3 regions of the Silvania sp. genome follow, and region 1 is predicted to be linked to each of the others. Evidence: riboswitches for the same ligand, from Rfam matches in the RefSeq annotation. Region 1 holds a riboswitch; each other region holds the start of a gene.

What was found. Region 1 has a riboswitch for thiamine pyrophosphate ahead of thiM (hydroxyethylthiazole kinase). Riboswitches for the same ligand answer to the same signal wherever they lie in the genome.
Region 2: another riboswitch for thiamine pyrophosphate. It lies ahead of thiB (thiamine ABC transporter substrate binding subunit); the one in region 1 lies ahead of thiM (hydroxyethylthiazole kinase).
Region 3: another riboswitch for thiamine pyrophosphate. It lies ahead of thiC (phosphomethylpyrimidine synthase ThiC); the one in region 1 lies ahead of thiM (hydroxyethylthiazole kinase).

Annotation. Positions count from the first base shown of each region.
Region 1 is NZ_JBOGBT010000017.1:66,567-74,063, forward strand. Features, by position in the region: partial or broken gene ACRDD5_RS03090 (hypothetical protein) at 182-376, opposite strand; gene ACRDD5_RS03095 (PAAR domain-containing protein) at 1,254-2,654, opposite strand; TPP riboswitch at 2,836-2,932, shown strand; gene thiM (hydroxyethylthiazole kinase) at 2,968-3,738, shown strand; gene thiD (bifunctional hydroxymethylpyrimidine kinase/phosphomethylpyrimidine kinase) at 3,735-4,535, shown strand; gene ACRDD5_RS03110 (GntR family transcriptional regulator) at 4,578-5,324, shown strand; gene ACRDD5_RS03115 (PfkB family carbohydrate kinase) at 5,298-6,251, opposite strand; gene ACRDD5_RS03120 (ADP-ribosylglycohydrolase family protein) at 6,248-7,252, opposite strand; gene ACRDD5_RS03125 (nucleoside permease) at 7,249-7,497, opposite strand, start outside.
Region 2 is NZ_JBOGBT010000039.1:83,620-91,116, reverse strand. Features, by position in the region: gene thiQ (thiamine ABC transporter ATP-binding protein ThiQ) at 1-253, opposite strand, end outside; gene thiP (thiamine/thiamine pyrophosphate ABC transporter permease ThiP) at 237-1,847, opposite strand; gene thiB (thiamine ABC transporter substrate binding subunit) at 1,823-2,806, opposite strand; TPP riboswitch at 2,841-2,940, opposite strand; gene sgrR (HTH-type transcriptional regulator SgrR) at 2,977-4,632, opposite strand; gene sgrT (glucose uptake inhibitor SgrT) at 4,720-4,872, shown strand; gene ACRDD5_RS08155 (sugar efflux transporter) at 4,976-6,154, shown strand; gene leuD (3-isopropylmalate dehydratase small subunit) at 6,205-6,810, opposite strand; gene leuC (3-isopropylmalate dehydratase large subunit) at 6,821-7,497, opposite strand, start outside.
Region 3 is NZ_JBOGBT010000015.1:6,242-13,738, reverse strand. Features, by position in the region: gene ACRDD5_RS02730 (DUF1481 domain-containing protein) at 1-78, opposite strand, end outside; gene hupA (nucleoid-associated protein HU-alpha) at 90-362, opposite strand; gene ACRDD5_RS02720 (YjaG family protein) at 549-1,139, opposite strand; gene nfi (deoxyribonuclease V) at 1,182-1,853, opposite strand; gene hemE (uroporphyrinogen decarboxylase) at 1,863-2,927, opposite strand; gene nudC (NAD(+) diphosphatase) at 2,968-3,741, opposite strand; gene rsd (sigma D regulator) at 3,837-4,334, shown strand; TPP riboswitch at 4,388-4,496, shown strand; gene thiC (phosphomethylpyrimidine synthase ThiC) at 4,574-6,469, shown strand; gene thiE (thiamine phosphate synthase) at 6,469-7,104, shown strand; gene ACRDD5_RS02685 (HesA/MoeB/ThiF family protein) at 7,097-7,497, shown strand, end outside.

The DNA of each region.
Region 1 (7,497 bases):
ATTGTTTATCGTTTTGTTACGCGTTCGCAATTGACGCGCGCAGGCCGTTAACCCGCATGGCGACTACGGTTTACCCGCGGGCGCTCAGGCTAAAAAAGTGGGGCAATTCCGGGCAAAAAAATACCCTCACCAGCGCGATGGCGGGCAAAGGTTTTTGGACGCCGTAAACTTACTTTTTAACCTTTGTTGCCGCTTGCGCATTCTCTAACGCCTGCTTTTCAGCTGCCGCATTGATCGTAGCCTGACGGTTCTGATCGGCGATATAGCACGCATCGCGGCTTACGCCTTTTGCTTCGCAGTCTGCTAAGCGTTGCTCCTCAGAGACGCAGCCTGAGAGAAGCGCTGCCACAATACCTGCTAATACAATCTTGTTCATAGATTAACCTTAAGTGAGCTGAGAACGCGTCGGCATGACGGTCTTGTTTCTATAGAAGTAACGGATTGCTAACGCGAGGGTACTATCGCGAAAGGGTAGGCTAAACAGCTTGATGCAGATCACACTTAGCACGAATAGCTAAAAAGATGAGAGTGGTCTGTAGAGGGAGTGGCGAGAACGATACTCCCTCTACAAAAGGTATTTTAACTGCCCGCCTCGTTATTCTTACGCCACGCGGGGATAGTATTAAGCAGATAATGGCGAAGCGTTCAGCGCTTTGGGGTTAGAGCTCAGGCAGATTGCTCGTCTCTCGCTCCACGCGCTGAATAATATCCAAATCCCACTGCATGAGAAAAACGGAGGTCTCACTAAGCGTTATTTACATATGTTTCCCTTATCCTCAGTTTCTTATGTGATTGATGGTCTGGATTGGGAGTAAATGGTTAGAAAGAGAAGAAGCCAAATAAAAGTATATTTGGCTTCTATTTTTCACGATTTGATAAATAGATAAGAGGCAGCGACATTAGAAAGAATTAAAATAATAGTTATCAAAAATAATGTGAACTTAACTTTTAGCCATGATGTCATTTCATCGGGTAAAGTTCTGATGAAATCATAATGGTCTGAGTTCATACCTCTAACTATGAAACTGCCTTTCTTTACAATAAGAGGTAAGAAGAAATAAAAGTCTTTTTGAAATGTAAAAAAAAGCCCCCCTGCCTGAGCAAGTATTATTCCATTTGGTAGAAATCCAAATCGCTCGCGGAAAATTTCACACAATATAATGTGATGCTTGTTTTTTAATGCGGAATACCCATATGTTATTATTGTAAAAACCATAAAGAGTACAAATAAAATAGCAGATGTAATATTCACACTATTTACCTACCGAGTTATAAATCATCTCACCAAAGCCTTCGCCTTTGTCTGAGAAGTATTCACCAGCAAGGGCACCGCCACCACTCCCAAGAATTATGCCACAGGCTAAGGCACCAGCCCCGGCTACCTCTATTGTTGTAACACCCAAAACTAAAGAGCAGATACCCATACCAACAGCACCTCCGGCATAACCACCAGCAAGGCTACCAGCGAAGCTACCGATCTCTGTATATTTTTTCTTCGCACATTCAGTTTCGCGACCAGTTGAACAAGCCTCATTTATCTCATTGATTGAGTGAACCGCACTAAACACTATTCCAACGTAACCAGTATAGCGCATTGCTTTAACATATTTAGCTGCGCGCTCAATATGGGTTGCGTATCCTTCAATATCGCTGATCCCAGTCTCATTCCATTGGTATGTTATTGAACGGGTAGACAAACCCAGCACATTTTTGATTTTATTATACTCTCCAAGCTTCATCGCTTTATTCAGGAAGCCAACTTTGAGAATACTGTCGAGTTCGTTGAAGAGTTGAGTACGCCTCACATAGAATTGTTCACCGATCAATGCGCCTCGCGTCATATACGTATTTTTATATGTCGCCTGGATCTCTTTGAGAATTCGTTCGATATTCTCAAAATATTTCCCGACCGGATCGGCAACAAGCCCTATTCCTTTATCCGCAATGTTAGAAAAATGGGCAATGGTGGCGTAATGCTTGTGCAGGAAATTAGCTTCTTTATGTGTCAGCGGCTCAAGGGCTGCATCAACCCTGGCTTTTGCTTTTTGCATGTGGGCGATCTGCTCGTCGTCCTGCTTTTCAGGATCAACCAGAAGCATAATCGAACCAGCTTTATAGCTTTGGTCTGCACCGTTCAGCGTAGCAAATAGCGCTTTGGCTCCTGCCGGTGGGTTTTCAGTGAACAGCAGACGTTGCCAGGCTTCTGTCGTACCGCCATAGGGGAGAACAGCGAAACCTGCATCTATGCCCGATTTTTTCTTCTTCGCTGTCTGTGCGTGCTGTTCAGGCTCTGAGTAAACTTCTGGAGCGAGTGAGGCGGATAGTGGAGCCACAGTCGCTGAGCCTGCGTTTCCGAATGCCTGTGGTTCTTCTTTTTCATACATGGGGTAAGCGTTAGAGGGGCGTATTTTTGCCTTACAGGGGCATGAACTGTAGCTATCAAGTGACCCTGCTACACGTCTGTTATCTGCACCATCCGTAAAAATTGAGATCCCGCCAATAATCTTGTACGTGTTGCCGTCTTTGCCACAGGTTACAGGGTCGCCTTCTTTTGCTATCGGTTTACCGAAAGCAATACCCAGCGCTGAGCCTACGACGATTCTTCCTCCGCATGTTGTTCTGTCCCCCTGGCAAAGCACAATCCCTGTCGCCATAAATCCCTCTGGTTAATGAGGAAATAATCAAGGAGGTCATTTTACAAACAATCACCCCATGCGCAACAAGTATCAGACTTAAGGGAAACTTCGTTTCGTAACAATCAGTAAGGGGGGCCGGATGAACTGCTTGCACCAGCAAGCCGCTTCCCCTAATCTGGCGGGCGTAAAAAGATTTAACTTACATGACTCGGGGTGCCCTTCCTTGTGAAGGCTGAGAAATACCCGTACCACCTGATCTGGATAATGCCAGCGTAGGGAAGTCAGATGCCCTCCGGGCTATCGCTTCTTCGCGCAAGGCAGGAGCGATACCATGCAGCCTGACCTGCTCAATTTACACGCCTTACACCATTTCCGAACCCGTTCCCCGCTGACGCACTGCATGACCAATGATGTGGTGCAGACCTTTACCGCGAACGTGTTGCTGTCTCTCGGAGCGTCACCGGCGATGGTGATTGAAGCCGAAGAGGCCGAACAGTTTGCCTCTGTGGCCGATGCGCTGCTGATTAACGTCGGCACCTTGACTGCGTCGCGTGCTCAGTCGATGCGCCGGGCAATCGAAAGCGCCGTCGCCGCAGGCAAACCCTGGCTGCTCGATCCGGTCGCCGTTGGGGCGCTGGCGTACCGCACCCGCTTTTGCCAGCAAATTCTCGCCCTGAAACCTGCCGCCATCCGCGGCAATGCCTCAGAAATTATGGCCTTGGCCGGGATGAGCGCGGGCGGGCGCGGGGTGGATACCACCGATACGGCAGCCAGCGCGTTGCCTGCGGCGCAGGCGCTGGCGCGTCAGACCAATGCAATTGTGGCGGTGACCGGCGAGGTGGATTACGTCACTGACGGGCAGCGCATCCAGGCTGTGACCGGCGGCAATCCGATGATGACCCGCGTGGTGGGCACCGGCTGCGCGCTGTCGGCGGTGGCGGCGGCCAGCTGTTCGCTGCCGGGCGATCGGCTGGATAACATCGCCGCAGCCTGTGGTTGGATGAAGCGGGCGGGCACCCTCGCTGCCGCACAAAGTCAGGGGCCGGGCAGTTTTGCGACGGCGTTTCTGGATGCTTTGTGGAATCTGGGGGATCAGGCATGAAGCGCATTAACGCTCTGACCATTGCCGGTACCGATCCCAGCGGCGGCGCAGGGATCCAGGCCGACCTGAAAACCTTCTCCGCGCTGGGCGCCTACGGCTGCTCGGTCATCACCGCGCTGGTGGCGCAAAATACCCGTGGGGTCCAGTCGGTGTATCGCATCGAACCGGATTTTGTGGCCGCGCAGCTGGAGTCGGTGTTCAGCGATGTGCGCATCGATACCACCAAAATCGGCATGCTGGCAGAGACGGATATTGTTGAGGCCGTGGCAGAGCAGCTTAAACGTTATCAGGTGCAGAACGTGGTGCTCGATACCGTGATGCTGGCAAAGAGCGGCGATCCACTATTATCGGCTTCCGCCGTCGATACGCTGCGTATAAAGCTACTGCCACAGGTAGCGCTGATCACACCCAATCTGCCCGAAGCGGCTGCGCTGCTCAATGCCCCGCACGCACAAAACGAGCGTGAAATGAGAGAGCAGGGCATTGCGCTACTCGCCATGGGCTGCGGGGCGGTACTGATGAAAGGTGGTCATCTGGAGGATGCCGAAAGTCCGGACTGGCTCTTTACCCGTGACGGCGAACTCCGCTTTACGGCCCCGCGCGTGCAGACCAAAAATACCCACGGTACGGGCTGTACGCTCTCTGCTGCCCTCGCGGCATTACGTCCACGTCATGACAACTGGCCTGATACGGTGCAGGAGGCCAAGCGCTGGCTCTCAAGCGCGCTGGCAAAAGCCGATAGTCTGGAAGTGGGTCACGGTATTGGGCCGGTACACCATTTCCACGCGTGGTGGTAAGCCTTATACTGGCAGGAGATATCAGGCCTGAGAAAAACAGAGATGGAACAAGCGCATACCCGGCTAATTGCTGAGCTGACTGAACGGATCGCGGCACCGGACAATACCCCGCTGTACCTGAAGTTTGCCGAAACGGTAAAAAATGCGGTGCGCAGCGGGGTGCTGGCCCACGGGAATATTCTGCCAGGTGAGCGCGATCTGAGCCAGTTGACCGGGGTATCGCGCATTACGGTGCGTAAAGCAATGCAGGCGCTGGAAGAGGAGGGGGTAGTGACGCGCGCCCGGGGCTACGGGACACAAATCAATAATATCTTTGAATATTCCCTTAAGGAAGCGCGCGGTTTTTCTCAGCAGGTGGTGCTGCGCGGTAAAAAGCCCAACACGCTATGGGTCAACAAGCGGGTGGTGAAGTGTCCGGAAGAGGTTGCCAGCCAGCTGTCGATTGCCCCGGAAAGTGACGTCTTTTTGCTGAAGCGTATTCGCTATGTGGATGATGACGCCGTCTCGATTGAAGAGTCCTGGGTTCCGGTGGCACTTATCCCTGACCCGGATGCGATTGGTATTTCGCTGTACGACTACTTTCGCAGCCAGAATATCTTCCCGCAGCGGACCCGTTCTCGCGTCAGCGCCCGCATGCCGGACAGTGAATTTCAGACCCATATTAAAATGGATGACAAAATACCGGTGCTGGTGATCAAGCAGATTGCGCTTGACCAGCAACACCGGCCCATTGAGTACAGCATTAGCTACTGTCGCAGCGATCTATACGTCTTTGTGTGCGAAGAGTAACGCCTCGCGCGTGGGGGCACAGTCCCCTCCGCGATGGCTGACCACCCAGGCGGCCACGGCATTGCCCAGCATCACCGCGTCAGCCAGACTCCACCCCGCCGCCAGCCCGGCAAGCGTACCGCCCGCGTGGCTGTCACCTGCGCCAATGGTGTCGACCACGGTAGCCGGAAAGGCAGGACCATAGCCCGAGGTTTCAGCGTCATACCAGGCTGCACCGTCTTTGTCGTGACGGACAATCAGCACTGAGCCGAACCGCTGCTGCCAGTACGCGCCTAAACTGTCATCCTCGACACCCCATCTTTCAGCGGCGAGCTGCGCCTCCTGGCGATTGAGCGACACGATCGGGTTACAGGCCATAATCCGCGCCATCAGCGGGTCAGGAATATCCGCAATACGCGGGCCAAAGTCGATAAACGGCGTCACGTCCTGCAGTCCTTCCAGCCAGCCCGTCAGTAACTCCCCGCACGGTGATGCCAGCTGGTAACCCGACAGATAGACCAGACTGTCAGGCGGCACGGTAAGCGCATCCAGCCAGGGTTGCTGCCACTGGTTTTCCACCCCGCTAAACGACATAAAGGTCCGCTCGCCGTCAGGCTCCACCAGCGCCAGGCACCAGCCGTTGTCGCCGGTTTCGGCTTCCACGACGCTGTGCAGATCCTGTTTTGCCATTGCGTGACGAATAATGTCCGCCCACACGCCGTGACCGACGGGCAGCGCGTTTTGTGCGCTGATACCCAGCCGCTTCAGGGCGATGGCGATGTTCAGCGCGCAGCCGCCAATGTTGATGCCCTGCTGTTTTAGCTCGATATCACACCCGCGCCAGGGCAGGGCGTAGGCATCGGCGATCACGTCAATCACCGCCGCACCCAGCACCGTGACCGGGCGCGTGGCGTGTAAGGCTTCCAGACGCTGGGCTAACAAACTCATACGGCCTCCCTTTGCTCCCGGTAGTGCAGGAGTTTTTCGCAGTAATGACCAAAATCGAGGCGGTTAACGGCGTCAAGTTCGTCCTTCAGCGCCGGGTCAATCGCCTGCACGCCGTGCAGCGCCCCACAGATAGCCGTTGCCATTGCGCCAATGGTGTCCGTATCGCCGCCCAGGTTGGCGCATAAAATAGCGCAGCGGTTCGGGTCAGTCCCCGCCAGCTCAACCATCGCGATCGCCGCCGGAACGGACTCAATGGTGCTGGTTCCCGCCCCGATAAGTTGATACACCTGCTCGCTGGCGGACTCTGTGCCAGTGGCCTCCCGCACGGTTTTGAGCGCCAGTTCAATGCGCGCGGCAAGCGACGCGCTGAAAGTGGTGGTTTTGGCCTCCTGCGCATAGCGGGCGATACCCGGCAGGGCATCAGCGATGTTTTGCCAGCGCTCTCCGTCGATGGCGCGGGAAATCGCCCAGGCAATCACCACCGCACCGGCGATGGCGAGATCCGATTTATGGGTCGGGCTGGAGGCCAGCGCGACCTGTTCAACAAAGTGCTCCAGAGGCATCGCGGGCAGCAGGCAGCCCAGCGGGGAGGCACGCATCGCCGCCCCGTTGGTGACGCCGTTGTTTTCCAGCTCGCTGACCGGCTTGCCGTCGCGAATGGCGTTGAGGGCGATTTTCGACGTCGGGCCGAGTACGTTCTTATTAAAGGCGTCGAAATCGAGCGCCCAGCGCAGGATATGTTTGCCGATAACGTCCGCATTAATCTGCCCGTCGCACTCGATAATGGCGTCGGCGAGACACAGCGCCATTGAGGTATCATCGGTGAATTCCGCGCGGTTGAAATAGCAGGCCGCGTTATTCTCTGCCGGGCCGGGTAAAAAACGGTCGATCCAGCCGAAGTGCGCTTTCACGCGCTTTCTCGGCCACAGCTCCGATGGCATGCCCATCGCATCCCCTAACGCCTGCCCGTAAAGAGCCCCGAGAACACGTTCGTGTTTCATTTAACTTCCCCTTGTGTCAGCGCGGTATCGCCATCAACCACCTCAATTGCGGTGATCTCTTTATCCGATTCGCGGAAAAACAGCATAAACAGCACGGCAATCACCGCAATCATGATTGCCCCAAACGTCCACATTCCGGCCCAGTTGAAGGTCAGCCCATTCACCGGCTCTTTATAAGCGAACATTTTTTCCATCATCACGCCGCCCAGACGGTAACCCAGCAGGCTACCAAAGCCCTGGCAGCA
Region 2 (7,497 bases), on a different contig from region 1:
GGGTAAAGAGGTTGTTTTCCTGAAACAGCATCGACACCGGGCGCTGAGAAGGCGGCGTCCGGGTATGGTCTTTCTCTTCAATGGTGATGCTGCCGCTGGCCGGTTGCAGAAAACCGGCGACCAGGTTCAGGAGCGTACTTTTTCCCGCCCCGCTGGGGCCGAGCACCGCGATTAACTCTCCCCGGCGAACGGAGAGGGTGAAACGCATCGGCAGGTGCTGGTAAAGCCAGGTTACATCAGTCAGTTTTAACATCACGTCCCGGAAGTTTTTCGATAACGGTAAATAACGCAAAGCACAGCAGCAGCAGCAGCAGCGCCGTGACGGCACCATCCTGGCTGCGGTAAGAGCCGATCTGTTGATACAGCCAGAACGGCAGGGTGCGGAAATCGTCATTGCCAAACAGCGCCACCACCCCGAAATCCCCGATCGACAGCACGCAGGCAAATGCCAGCGCCTGAGCCAGCGGGCGCTTCAACGCGCGCAGCTCAACCGTTGTGAGCCGCTGCCAGCCGTGCATCCCCAGCGAGGAACAAAGCTGCGTGTAGCGGGCGCTGAGATCGCGCATCGGGTTTTCCAGCACTTTCAGTGCATAGGGGATCGCCATCAGCGCATTGGTGAAAATCACAATCCCGTCCGCCGATTCAGGCAGGCCGATGGTGCTGTTAAACAGCAGGAAAAATCCGCTCGCCAGCACGATGCCGGGCATCGCCAGAATCAACATGCCGCTGAGATCCAGCATCTGTCCGGCCACGATTGCCTGTCGGGCATACAGTTCGCGGCTGGTCCACAGCAGCATCATGGTCAGCACCACGCAGAGTAAACCCGCCCCGAGCGCAATGCGCAGCGAGGTGCCGAGCGCCTGCCAGAGCACCGGCTGTTGCAGGACCGACAGTAGGTTGAGGTTCAGCCCGTCGACCACCACCGCCAGCAGCGGCGGGAGCAGCAGCAGCAGCGCCAGAGCGATCAGCAGGCCATCGGTCAGGCGGCTGCGCAGGCAGTCCTGCGGATCGCGCCAGCCGGTCAGTTGGCTGCTGCCCACCGCAATGGCTTTACCCAGCCGCTGGCTCAGTACCACCAGCCCCAGGCAGCAGAACATCTGCACCATCGCCAGCAGCGCCGCGCGACCGGGATCGTAGTCATAGCTCAGGGCCTGATAGATGGCGAGCTCGATGGTGGTGGCCTGTGGCCCGCCGCCCAGAGAGAGCACCGTGGCAAAGCTGGCGAAGCAGAGCATGAAAATCAGCGCAGCCACCGGGGGGATCTGGCGGCGCAGCCAGGGCCACTCGACAAACCGGAAAAACGACCAGCCGCGCATCCCGAGCTGGGCGGCCAGCTGGCGCTGCTCACCGGGGATATTCTCCAGCGCCTGCAGCAGCAGCCGCGTGGCCATCGGCATATTGAAAAAGACGTGTGCCAGCAAAATGCCCTGCAGGCCATAGGGTGAGAACGTCCACTCCAGTCCGAGTACCTGACACAGGGAGGCAAGCCAGCCCTGACGGCCATAGACGCTAAGAATGCCAAACACCGCCACCAGTACCGGCAGGATAAGCGTCATCGCGCACAGGCGTAGCAGCGCCTGCCTGCCGGGGAAGCGACGTCGGTAGAGGGCGCGGGCGAGGAAGATGGCAGGTACGACAGAGAGCAGTGCGGAGAGAAATGCCTGCCAGAACGAGAAGCGGATGACGTGCCACAGATAGCTGTCGTGCCACAGTGCCGCTACGTCAGTAGCGGGTGCGTTAAGCCACAGCGCGAGAAACGCCCCCAGCGCGACGGTCACCATCAGCGTGGCAGCCGTCAGCCCCGGAAGGAGCCAGCCGGCGATTAGCGGCTGACGGCGCGTTGCCATTCACTGACCCAGGCGGCACGTTTCCCGGCGACGTCGTGCGGGGTAAATTCCAGCGTGGTTTTGGGTTTCACCAGCGTGTCAAAACCGGCAGGTAACGCGACGTTGGTGACCGGGTACATCCAGTTGCCCTCTGGAATGGCGCTCTGGAACGACGGTGAGACCATGAATTTCAGGAACTTCTCGGCCAGCTCCGGCTGTTTGCTGGCATGGGTGCGGGCAGCCACTTCAACCTGCAGGTAGTGACCTTCGGCAAAATCAGCGGCGGCATAATTGTCTTTCTTCTCGGCGATAATATGATACGCAGGCGAGGTGGTGTAGCTCAGCACCAGGTCGCTTTCCCCTTTCAGGAACAGACCGTAGGCTTCACTCCAGCCCTTGGTCACGGTGACCGTTTTGGCGGCCAGTTTCTGCCAGGCTTCCGGCGCTTTATCGCCGTACACTTTCTGCATCCACAGTAGCAGGCCGAGACCCGGGGTGCTGGTGCGTGGGTCTTCGTAGATCACGCGCCATTTCTGGTCACTCTCGACCAGCTCTTTCAGGCTTTTCGGCGGGTTTTTCAGCTTGTTTTTGTCGTAGACGAAGGCGAAGTAGCCGTAATCGAAAGGCACAAAGGTGTCATTTTTCCAGCCGCCGGGCACGTTTACCGCATCGGTCGCCACGCCACTTTTCGCGAACAGCCCGGTTTGGGTGGCGGCTTCCAGCAGGTTGTTATCCAGACCCAGCACCACATCGGCTTTGCTGTTTTTACCTTCCATGCGCAGGCGATTGAGCAGCGAGACGCCATCTTCCAGCGCCACGAACTTCAGCTCGCAGCCGCAGTCGGCTTCAAAGGCTTTTTTGACCGCCGGGCCCGGGCCCCAGTCGGCGGCGAAAGAGTCGTAGGTGTAGACCGTCAGCACAGGGCTGGCGACGGCAGGCAGCGCGATCAGCGCCAGCAGGGGAAGAACAGTTTTGAACACTTTGCACCTCTTACATTGAGAGTGGCAAAGGATTTTGAGCGACAGCCTCAAATCCCTTCGCCGGCGTTATCCGGATCAGGTTCGACGGGTATTTTCTCAGCACACGCTCGCGCGCAGCACCCCGATGAGAACGACAGCATTGTAATGATTTGGTGAATATTACGAAAGTATTATGGTTCAGGCGGCGCAAACCATGCCGACTTAAAGTCAAACCAGCCCAGCGTGTTCATGCGCAGGCCACGCATGCTGCGCTGCCCCTGGATCATCAGCCAGTGGTGGATCAGCGGGACCATCGCCTGCTGCGCCAGCAGCTGCTGGCACCAGACCGCCAGATTCATCTCGCCCGCGCGCCAGGCGGCGGCGTCCTGCTGCCAGTCGCGGGGAATACAGTGCTGCAGCAGCGGCACTTCATACAGGTGTGAGAACAGCGAAAAATCGAGCGGCAGGGTGAAGTTAACGCTGTTGAGCCAGATGTCGCTTACCACATCGCCGCGATGCCATTCGTCGTAGTTGACTTCCTGAATGTTGAGCGTCACCTGCTCGGCGGCCAGCAGTTCGCTCATCATTCTGGCGATGACCCGATGTTCGACATGCTCCCGATAGAAGGTCAGGGTAATGCTCTCCAGCCCGGCCGGTTTTTCACCGCGCCCCGGACGGGCATGGTGCCAGCGGGGAAGCAGGCCATACGCCGGGAACCAGTAGGACTGGTACAGCTCTTCGGCCTGATAGATCAGGTTCGCAGGAGAGAGGATCCGGCTTATCCACTGGCGCACGTCGGTGCTGGCACCGCGCGGGGAGCGGGCATCGAACAGCAGGTAGTAACACCCCTCCTCAAGACGGCTCTCCACCGCTTTTTCGCCCTCGGTGGGCCCCTCCAGCGTCAGACCGACGCTCAGCTCTTCGTTAATATCCGGCAAAACCCAGACGTTCACTTCGTCAATCAGCGCCCGGTAACCAAAGTAATCATCGAAGGCGCGGATCTTGAGCTGATTGTTATTGTTACGCGAGACCGCATAAGGGCCGGTGCCGATCGGCTGGCTGGCAAAGTTGTGCATCGTTTCCCATTCCTGCGGCAGGATCATCGACGGCACATACCCCAGCAGCCACGGCAGCCAGCGGTCAGGCTCCGAGAGCTGAATATCCAGCGTCCAGGCGGTGGGGGACTGGATCTGCGTAATGTGCGAATAGAGAGGCAGCTTGCGGGCGCGCTGCAGCGAGGCAATCACGTCGGCCATCTCCAGCTCGCGACCATGGTGGAAATGAATGCCGGGGCGCAGGAAAAAGCGCCAGTGCAGCGGAGAAAGTTGCTGCCAGTGATGGGCGATATCGGCTTCCAGTTCCCCATTTTCCTCATTTATGCGCGTCAGCCCGCTAAATATCTGTCGCGCCATATGGGTTTCGGAGCGGCGTAACGCGCTGCCCGGTAAAAGATTTTTCATCGGACGGTAATAGAGCACGCGCAGGATGTGCTTTCCCTGACGGAAGCTACGGCCCAGGTGCGACACCAGCATCTGGCGCACGGCGGCTTTATCCCCCACCAGCTGTACCAGCTGCTCGATGCGATCCTGCTCCAGCAGGTCTTCCGCCCGCTGCTGCTGAAGCGCCAGCCCGGTATAGAGAAAGGTCAGGCGGGATCGTTTCCCGCGTCCGGCTTCAGCTTCCCAACTCAGCCAGCCCTGCTGCTGCATAGTGTTGAGGAGGGTGCGCATATGGCGTCGCGAACAGCTGAGCAGCTCGGCGAGTTCGCTGAGCGTGGTGTCCCGGGTTTGGCCATCACAGCATTGCCACAGGCGGATGAATTGTTGTTGCAGACGACCAGACGGCATAAAAGAGGAACTCCTGACAAAAAATCAGCAATTTATTTATCCCTATATTAGGCCAATAATTCATTTCGATGAAGCGAGGAGGTGATGATGAAGAGGTCTACCGCACGTCAGTTTTACCGAAAGTACTTCTCAGCGACAAAAGGAGTGTCCTGGCTGGCCCGCCTGTGCGCAGAACAGCAGCTGAAAATACTGGACGATCTGATGCAGTGGGAGGTGACAACGTCGACCTCGGAACGCTGAATTGCTTCGATCATGTGTGACTGAGTATTGGTGCGAATCACCACGCCAGCAGGTATCATCTGCTGGCTTTTTTCGTTTTCACTTGCGCTGAAGGGAACTGATCATGCTCTGGTTAATGACGATGGGGCGCCGCCTCAACGGTGTCTACGCTGCCTTTTTAATGGTGGCATTTATGATGGGCGTGGCCGGTGCGTTGCAGGCGCCTACCTTAAGTCTATTCCTGAGCCGTGAGGTGGGGGCCCAGCCATTCTGGGGGGGGCTGTTTTATACTGTTAACGCCATCGCCGGGATCCTGGTCAGCCTGTGGCTGGCGAAGCGCTCGGACAGTCAGGGCGATCGGCGCAAACTGATCCTGTTTTGCTGCGCCATGGCCATCGGCAATGCGCTGCTGTTTGCCTTTAACCGTCATTATCTGACCTTATTAACCTGCGGCGTGTTTCTGGCGTCACTGGCCAATACCGCCATGCCGCAGCTGTTCGCCCTCGCGCGTGAATACGCCGACAGCTCCGCACGTGAAGTGGTGATGTTCAGCTCGGTGATGCGTGCCCAGCTCTCCCTGGCGTGGGTAATCGGCCCGCCGCTGGCCTTTATGCTGGCGCTCAACTATGGCTTTACCGTCATGTTCTCCATCGCGGCAGGGATTTTTGCCATCAGCCTGGGATTGATCGCCTTTGCGCTTCCGACCGTCTCCCGGGTGGAATCAGCGACCGCGACGCCTTTAACCCAGGTCAGCGGCTGGCAGAACAAAAACGTACGGATGCTGTTTATCGCCTCCACGCTGATGTGGACCTGCAACACCATGTATATCATCGACATGCCGCTGTGGATCAGCAGCGATCTGGGTCTGCCGGATAAGCTGGCTGGGATCTTAATGGGAACGGCGGCTGGGCTGGAAATTCCGGCGATGATCCTCGCGGGTTACTACGTGAAGCACTTTGGTAAACGGCGGATGATGCTGATCGCGGTGGCGGCGGGCGTGCTGTTTTACGTGGGGCTCATTCTTTTTCACAGCCACGAAGCGCTGCTCGCCCTGCAGCTGTTTAACGCCATTTTTATAGGGATTGTCGCCGGCATCGGCATGCTCTGGTTCCAGGATCTGATGCCGGGTCGAGCCGGTTCGGCCACCACGCTGTTTACTAATAGCATTTCAACCGGGGTGATTCTGGCAGGGATGATTCAGGGCGCGCTGGCACAAAGCTACGGCCACTCTGCGGTCTACTGGGCGATCGCAGCCATTTCAGTGGTGACACTGGCGCTGACTTTCCGCATCAAGGATGTGTGATTTTCTGAACGATGGCTTTTTTAGAATGGCCCGCGGCGCGGGCCATTTCATTACGCCATAAAGGCTGGCTGTTTATTCTCGTAGGCGGCAATTGCCTCTTCATGCTGCAGGGTCAGGCCGATGCTGTCGAGGCCGTTGATCATGCAGTGGCGGCGGAAGGCATCGAGGCTAAAGCCATAGGTTTTATCCCCGGCTTTCACTTCCTGCGCTTCCAGATCCACTTCAAATTTAATCCCTGGGCTGCTTTGCACCAGCGCAAACAGCTCGTCGACCTGTTCGTCGCTTAACGTCACCGGCAGCAGCTGGTTGTTGAAGCTATTACCGTAAAAGATATCGGCGAAGCTCGGTGCAATCACCACTTTGAAGCCGTAATCGGTCAGCGCCCAGGGCGCATGCTCGCGTGATGAACCGCAGCCGAAGTTTTCCCTGGCCAGCAGGATCGACGCGCCTTTGAACTCCGGGAAGTTCAGCACGAACTCCGGGTTCGGCACCTCGCCTTTCTCATCCAGAAAACGCCAGTCGTTAAACAGGTGCGCACCAAAACCGGTGCGGGTCACTTTCTGCAAAAACTGCTTCGGGATAATGGCGTCGGTATCGACGTTGGCCGCGTCCAGGGGGACAACCAGGCCAGTATGCTGGATAAATTTCTCTGCCATGATGGTCTCCTTATTTCAGGTTGCGAATATCGGCGAAATGCCCGGTCACTGCTGCTGCCGCGGCCATTGCCGGGCTGACCAGATGCGTGCGTCCGCCGCGCCCCTGACGACCTTCAAAGTTACGGTTGCTGGTGGATGCGCAGCGCTCGCCCGGATTCAGGCGATCGTTGTTCATCGCCAGACACATGGAGCAGCCTGGCAGACGCCATTCAAAGCCCGCTTCGATGAAAATCTTATCCAGACCTTCCTCTTCTGCCTGGGCTTTCACCGGACCGGAGCCGGGAACGACCAGCGCCTGCACGCCTGGTGCGACTTTACGGCCTTTCGCGACCTCAGCCGCCGCGCGCAAATCTTCGATCCGCGAGTTGGTACAGGAGCCGATAAAGACTTTATCAATCGCCACCTCGGTCAACGGCACGCCCGGTTTCAGCCCCATATAGGCCAACGCTTTTTCGGCACTGGCGCGCTCAACCGGATCGGCAAACGACGCTGGATCGGGGATTGCGTCGGTGACCGAAATCACCTGGCCTGGGTTAGTACCCCAGGTCACCTGCGGCGCAATGGTTTCGGCCTGCAGGGTCACAACGGTGTCGAATTGCGCGCCGTCGTCGGTTTTGAGGGTTGACCAGTACGCGACGGCGTCGTCATAATGCTGGTCTTTCGGCGCGTGCAGACGGCCTTTGACAT
Region 3 (7,497 bases), on a different contig from region 1:
CAGCATGCCTGCCAGCGTCAGAGCCTGACGCCAGACAGACAAAAGGGGCGAAACCGCCCCCTCGTTAAAACTGTTCACTGCCACGCGTCTTACTTAACTGCGTCTTTCAGTGCTTTGCCAGAGACAAATGCTGGCACGTTAGCTGCAGCGATTTTGATCTCGTTACCGGTCTGCGGGTTGCGGCCAGTACGCTCAGCGCGGTGGTTCACTTTGAAGGTGCCGAAACCAACCAGTTGTACAGCATCGCCTTCTTTCAGAGACTCAGTAATAGCAGCCAGGGTGGATTCCAGAGCAGCTTTAGCCTGCACTTTAGACAGATCAGCCTTGTCCGCAATTACATCAATCAGTTGAGTCTTGTTCATAAGTTATCCTTTCAATGTGTTTATCGCTTGCTAAGCATCGAGTGCGACGAAAATGCCAAAAAAGCACTCTCCTGCATACACGCACCGATAGCCACTTATTTTCGCCCCCCAAATGTAGACCAGACGGGGGGCAGAAGGGAAGAGTACAGGTATGACAAAAAAGGCGTTAAATCACGTTTTATTGTCTCACTGGCTAAGATTTATACCAATGTTACTCTCACCTGCCTCACGCAAGTCTGCTCGCAGACCTTTAATCAGCTCGATATCACGTTCTTCACACTCTGCCAGCAAGCGGAATATTTCCCACTGAATGTCCCATTCCTGCTCTACCGCCGGGTTTAACCGTAGCTCTTCATCGGTCATTTCGCGACCTTCCTGCGTCATTTCCAGCATAGCAACGGTCGTGATGGAGGCCTTACTGACTTCGATGGCATGTTCCAGCGTTTCACCACTCAGGCGCGAGTGAATCAGCTCACTGAGTGCCACACAGGCATCAATCGCCGGATAGACACCATACACATCATAGTCATCGGCAGCGGGGATCGCTTCTTCCAGCTTATCGAGCTGCGAATCGAAGTTCACCTTCGCATCTTTGACCGTCAGCGTTTCCCACACCAGGTCGAGGATACGGCGATACAGTTGACCTTCACCAAATTCAGTCTGCTTGCAGAACATGGCGTAGTTTGGATACATACGTTCGCACAGACAGGCCATAAAGGTGACATGCTGCCAGCTTTCCAGCTTCTCAAGGCGCAGATGAATCGGGTTTTGTAACATGATGAACTCTCAGAGTCAGAAATTGGCGGCAGTTTACCTGATTCAGGGCTGAATTTCCTGCCAACGAATGAAAGCCGGACGCCCGGATGCCACCGCATCGGCCCAGCGGGTCGGTTCTGGCAGCCGATAGCCTTTCATACAGCGCTGTACCCATCCCAACGCGCTATCCAGGCTGACACGATGGCCGGTCGCGATGAACAGCGGATTGCAGCGTGCCTTACTGCGCCACACCCACGCCAGTTGCTCGCCTTTGTCCATTAGTGGCGCCAGCGCGCCAGGTTCTGCCGACAGCGGTTCGAACTTACCGCAGAGGCGTTTTTTCGCCACGCCAATGGTTGGGACATCCACCAGCAGGCCAAAATGGCTGGCGACGCCAAGCCGACGGGGATGAGAGATGCCGTGCCCGTCAACGAACAGCAGATCCGGTTTTTGCGACAGCTGCTGCCACGCGGCCAGCAGCGCAGGGTATTCGCGAAAGGAGAGAAAACCGGGGATGTAGGGCATGGTGGTGGCGATACGCGCCACCTGATATTCGACAAGTTCCAGCGAGGGATATTTCAGCAGCACTATCGCCGCCCGCGTCACGTCCCCGCCCTGCTCAAACCCGACGTCCGCACCCGCAATCAGTGTGGGTGGGTCTTTATCCAGCCGATCCTCGCGAGAGACCGAGGCGGCAAGTTCGATTTGCTGAGCGCGTAATGACGCAAGATCCATAGCAATTCCTTACAGGTGATACTGAGCAGAAAGTCGGTGCACCGCCTCCACGAACACGCCCGCATGCTCTGGCGGTACATCCTGATGAATACCGTGTCCCAGGTTGAAGACATGACCTTCGCCCTGACCGAATCCGGCCAGAATGGTTGCGACCTCTTCTTCAATGCGGGCAGCCGGCGCATAAAGCATAGACGGGTCCATATTGCCCTGCAGCGCCACCTTGTCGCCCACGCGACGGCGCGCCTCGGCTATATCCATCGTCCAGTCGATACCCAGCGCGTCACAGCCGGTCTCTGCCAGCGCTTCCAGCCACTGACCGCCACCTTTGGTGAACAGAGTCACCGGCACGCGGCGGCCTTCGTTTTCACGCAGCAGGCCATCAACGATTTTGTGCATGTAGTAGAGTGAGAACTGCTGATAATCGCGTCCGGTCAGCACGCCGCCCCAGGTATCAAAAATCATCACCGACTGAGCGCCCGCTTTAATTTGTGCGTTCAGGTACAGGGTGACGCTTTTCGCCAGCTTATCGAGCAGGGCATGCAACGCCCGCGGATCGGCGTACATCATCTTTTTGATCACCGTAAAGGCTTTGCTGCTGCCGCCCTCAACCATGTAGGTTGCCAGCGTCCACGGGCTGCCGGAGAAGCCAATCAGCGGCACGTCGCCTTTCAGCTCGCGGCGGATGGTCCGCACGGCGTTCATCACGTACCCAAGCTCCTGCTCCGGGTCCGGAATGGGCAAATTATCGATGTCTGCCTGGCACTTAATCGGTGAGGAGAAGCGCGGGCCTTCACCCGTTTCGAAATAGAGCCCGAGGCCCATTGCATCCGGGATGGTCAGAATGTCTGAAAAAAGGATCGCCGCATCCAGCGGGAAGCGACGCAGCGGCTGGAGCGTCACTTCGCATGCCAGCTCTGCGTTTTTGCACAGCGACATAAAATCGCCCGCCTGCGCGCGCGTGGCTTTGTATTCCGGCAAATAGCGGCCCGCCTGGCGCATCATCCATACCGGGGTGACATCAACGGGTTGGCGCAGCAGCGCACGCAGATAACGATCGTTCTTCAGTTCGGTCATTTTTGCAGTTCCTTAAGCGTCTTATCCCCAGTGTATCATGTCATTCATCGTCGGCCCGACACATTGCCACCGTATCTTCTATCAGGCGGCGCGCCACGGTGCCTGGCGGCGGAAGCAGTGGTAAATTGTCATAGCGATACCAGTCGGCGCTCAGCAGCTCTTTCTGATCGATAACAATCTCGCCGCTGTCGTACTCGGCCATAAAAGCCGTCATCAGCGATTGCGGGAACGGCCAGGGCTGCGAGGTGACATAACGCAAATTTTTCACCTTGATACCGCTCTCTTCCATCACTTCGCGCGCGACCGCCTGCTCCAGCGTTTCGCCCACTTCAACAAAGCCGGCCAGTACGGTGTGAACGCCGTTACGGTGGCGGGTGTGTTGCGCCAGTAAAAGGGAATCATCACGACGAATAGCAACGATAATGCAGGGGGCGATTTGCGGATAATAGCGTTCGCGACAGTGGCTGCAGAGCATCGCCCACTCGGTTTTGCTCGGGTGCATGGTGTGGCCGCAATAGCCGCAATATTGATGCGAACGATAAAACTCGGCCAATTGCACGGCGCGCCCGGCCAGCTGGAACAAGCCCACATCAAGATCGAGCACCTGCCGCACCGATCCCATCTCATGGGAACGATTTTGTTGGATCAACCACACAGAATCGCCCTGCCACTCACCTATACTGAGTGCGGCTTGTCCCGCAAGATCGAAATTTTTCGCTTCGCCATGGGGTAATTCTCCCCCGGGCAACCATAATTTTTGTTCATGGCTGACTAACCACCAGCCACGATCCGATTTTTCAATTATACGATCCATATCTATTGCACAACCTTTGCTTCACAGGCATGTTGGTAACATTACTATTACATTTTGGGTGGGCAGCTTTTAATCTTAACCTTGCGGAGTCAAACATGCTAAACCAGCTAGAAAACCTGACAGAGCGCGTTGGCGGAAGTAATAAACTGGTCGATCGCTGGCTGCACGTGCGTAAACATCTGCTTGTTGCCTACTACAACCTTGTTGGCATTAAGCCTGGCAAAGAATCCTATATGCGCCTGAACGAAAAAGCGCTGGATGATTTTTGTCAAAGCCTTGTCGATTACCTTTCCAACGGTCATTTTAATATTTATGAACGTATTATTCGCGAAATGGAAGGTAGCAGTCCGCTTTTAGCCGCGACCAAACTGTATCCCCAGCTGGAGGCCAATACCCAGCAAATCATGGATTATTACGACTCCACTCTCGAAAACGCCATCGACCAGGATAATTATCTGCAATTTCAGCAGGCACTTTCCGATATCGGCGAGGCGTTGGAGCAACGATTTACGCTGGAAGATAACCTGATCGCGCTGGCGCTGGATCACAATTTTAAAGCGAGTAACGAAGATAACGTCGCCCGTCCGGCTTGAGTTATTTATCGTTAACGCGTAGTTTACATTCATTGCTCCCGCTGTAAGGGAGCACATTCTTGTCGGAGTGCCCAGTGCGAAAGCCGGGCTGAGACCGTTAATTCGGGATCCGCGGAACCTGATCAGGTTAAAACCTGCGAAGGGAACAAGAGTCAATTTATTGCATCGCCCTCCGGGCGATCCTCTCTTGCTTCATCCGACGTCTGACAAGCCACTTCCTACACTTTCTGGAATGAGCTATGTCTGCCACAAAAATGACCCGTCGCGAACAGCGCGCCCACGCCCAACACTTTATCGACACCCTGGAAGGCACCGCTTTCCCCAACTCAAAACGTATCTATTTGAGCGGATCGCAGGACGATATTCGCGTACCGATGCGCGAGATCCAGCTCAGCCCGACGCTTATCGGCGGCAGCAAAGACAATCCGCAGCGGGAAGAAAACGAGGCGGTACCGGTCTACGACACCTCCGGTCCTTACGGCGATCCGGCGGTGACGATTAATGTACAAAAAGGGCTGGCAAAGCTGCGCCAGACCTGGATTGACGCCCGTGACGACAGCGAAGCGCTAGACGAGCAAAGCTCTGCTTACACCAAAGAACGCCTAGCGGATGATGGGCTGGATGAACTGCGCTTTACCGGCCTGCTGACGCCGAAACGCGCCAGAGCCGGCAAGTGCGTGACTCAGCTGCACTACGCCCGCCAGGGTATCGTGACCCCGGAGATGGAATTTATCGCCATCCGCGAAAACATGGGTCGTGAGCGTATTCGCGGGGAAGTGCTGCGCCACCAGCACCCAGGCGAAGGCTTTGGCGCTCGCCTGCCGGAGAACATCACCCCGGAGTTTGTACGTGACGAAGTCGCGGCGGGCCGGGCGATTATTCCTGCCAACATTAACCACCCGGAATCAGAGCCGATGATCATTGGCCGCAATTTCCTGGTGAAAGTGAATGCCAACATCGGTAATTCAGCCGTCACCTCCTCCATCGAAGAAGAGGTGGAGAAACTGGTGTGGTCCACCCGCTGGGGTGCGGACACGGTCATGGACCTCTCCACCGGACGCTATATTCATGAAACCCGCGAGTGGATCCTGCGTAACAGCCCGGTACCCATTGGCACAGTTCCCATCTACCAGGCGCTGGAAAAGGTTAACGGCATTGCCGAAGATCTCACCTGGGAAGCCTTCCGCGATACCCTGCTGGAGCAGGCAGAGCAAGGCGTCGACTACTTCACTATCCATGCGGGCGTACTGCTGCGCTACGTCCCGATGACCGCCAAACGCCTGACCGGGATTGTCTCCCGTGGGGGCTCAATTATGGCGAAGTGGTGCCTGTCTCATCACCAGGAAAACTTCCTGTACGAGCACTTCCGCGAAATCTGTGAGATCTGCGCCGCGTACGACGTCTCGCTGTCGCTGGGCGACGGTCTGCGTCCGGGATCTATTCGCGACGCCAACGACGAAGCCCAGTTTGCCGAGCTGCACACCCTGGGCGAGCTGACCAAAATTGCCTGGGAATATGACGTGCAGGTGATGATCGAAGGCCCGGGCCATGTGCCGATGCAGATGATCCGCCGCAACATGACCGAGGAGCTGGAACACTGCCATGAAGCGCCGTTTTACACCCTTGGGCCGCTGACCACCGACATCGCTCCGGGGTATGACCACTTCACCTCCGGGATTGGCGCGGCAATGATCGGCTGGTTTGGCTGCGCGATGCTCTGCTACGTCACGCCGAAAGAGCATCTCGGTCTGCCGAACAAAGAGGACGTGAAGCAAGGTCTGATCACCTACAAAATCGCCGCCCATGCGGCCGATCTGGCGAAGGGTCATCCGGGGGCGCAGATCCGCGATAACGCCATGTCAAAAGCGCGCTTCGAATTCCGCTGGGAAGACCAGTTCAACCTGGCTCTCGATCCCTTTACCGCCCGCGCCTATCACGACGAAACCCTGCCGCAGGAGTCCGGCAAAGTAGCCCACTTCTGCTCCATGTGCGGACCGAAGTTTTGCTCGATGAAAATCAGCCAGGAGGTGCGCGACTACGCGGCGAAACAGACCATCGAGGTGGGGATGGCCGACATGTCAGAATCCTTCCGCGCCAAAGGCGGCGAGATCTACCTCAAAAAAGAGGAGGCGTGATGTATCAACCCAACTTCCCATCGGTTCCCTTTCGTCTGGGGCTTTATCCGGTAGTCGACAGCGTGGCGTGGATTGAACGCCTCCTGACTGCGGGCGTAAAAACGATCCAGCTGCGAATCAAAGATAAACAGGATGACGAGGTTGAAGCCGACATCATGGCAGCCATTGAGCTGGGGCGTCGCTACGACGCCCGCCTGTTTATCAACGACTACTGGCATCTGGCGATCAAGCATCAGGCTTACGGCGTGCATCTGGGTCAGGAGGATCTGGAGACCACCGATCTTGAGGCCATTCGTGCCGCCGGATTACGCCTCGGCGTCTCAACCCACGACGACATGGAAATCGACGTGGCGCTGGCGGCGCGTCCATCCTACATCGCCCTCGGGCATGTTTTCCCGACCCGGACCAAGCAGATGCCTTCCGCGCCCCAGGGACTGGAGCAGCTGACCCGGCATATCGAACGACTTGCGGATTATCCCACCGTCGCCATCGGCGGTATCAGCCTCGAGCGGGCCCCGGCGGTACTGGCGACCGGCGTCGGGAGCATCGCGGTGGTGAGCGCCATTACTCAGGCCGATGACTGGCAGGCGGCAACGGCACAATTACTGCAACGGGTGGGGGCAGGCGATGAATGATCGTGACTTTATGCGCTACAGCCGCCAGATCCTGCTGGACGATATCGCCATCGACGGGCAGCAAAAGCTGCTCGCCAGTCGGGTGCTGATTGTGGGGCTGGGTGGTCTTGGCGCACCGGCAGCGCTGTATCTGACCGGGGCAGGTATTGGCACGCTGGTACTGGCCGACGACGACGACGTCCATCTGAGTAATTTGCAGCGCCAGATTGTATTTACCACCGACGATCTGGATCAGCCGAAAGCGCAGGTAACACAGCGTCGGCTGACCCAGCTTAATCCAGATATCCGTCTGATTGCATTACAGCAACGTCTGGAAGGCGCTGCGCTTAACGAGCAGGTGGCGCAGGCCGACCTGGTGCTGGATTGCACCGATAACATGGCGACGCGGCAGGC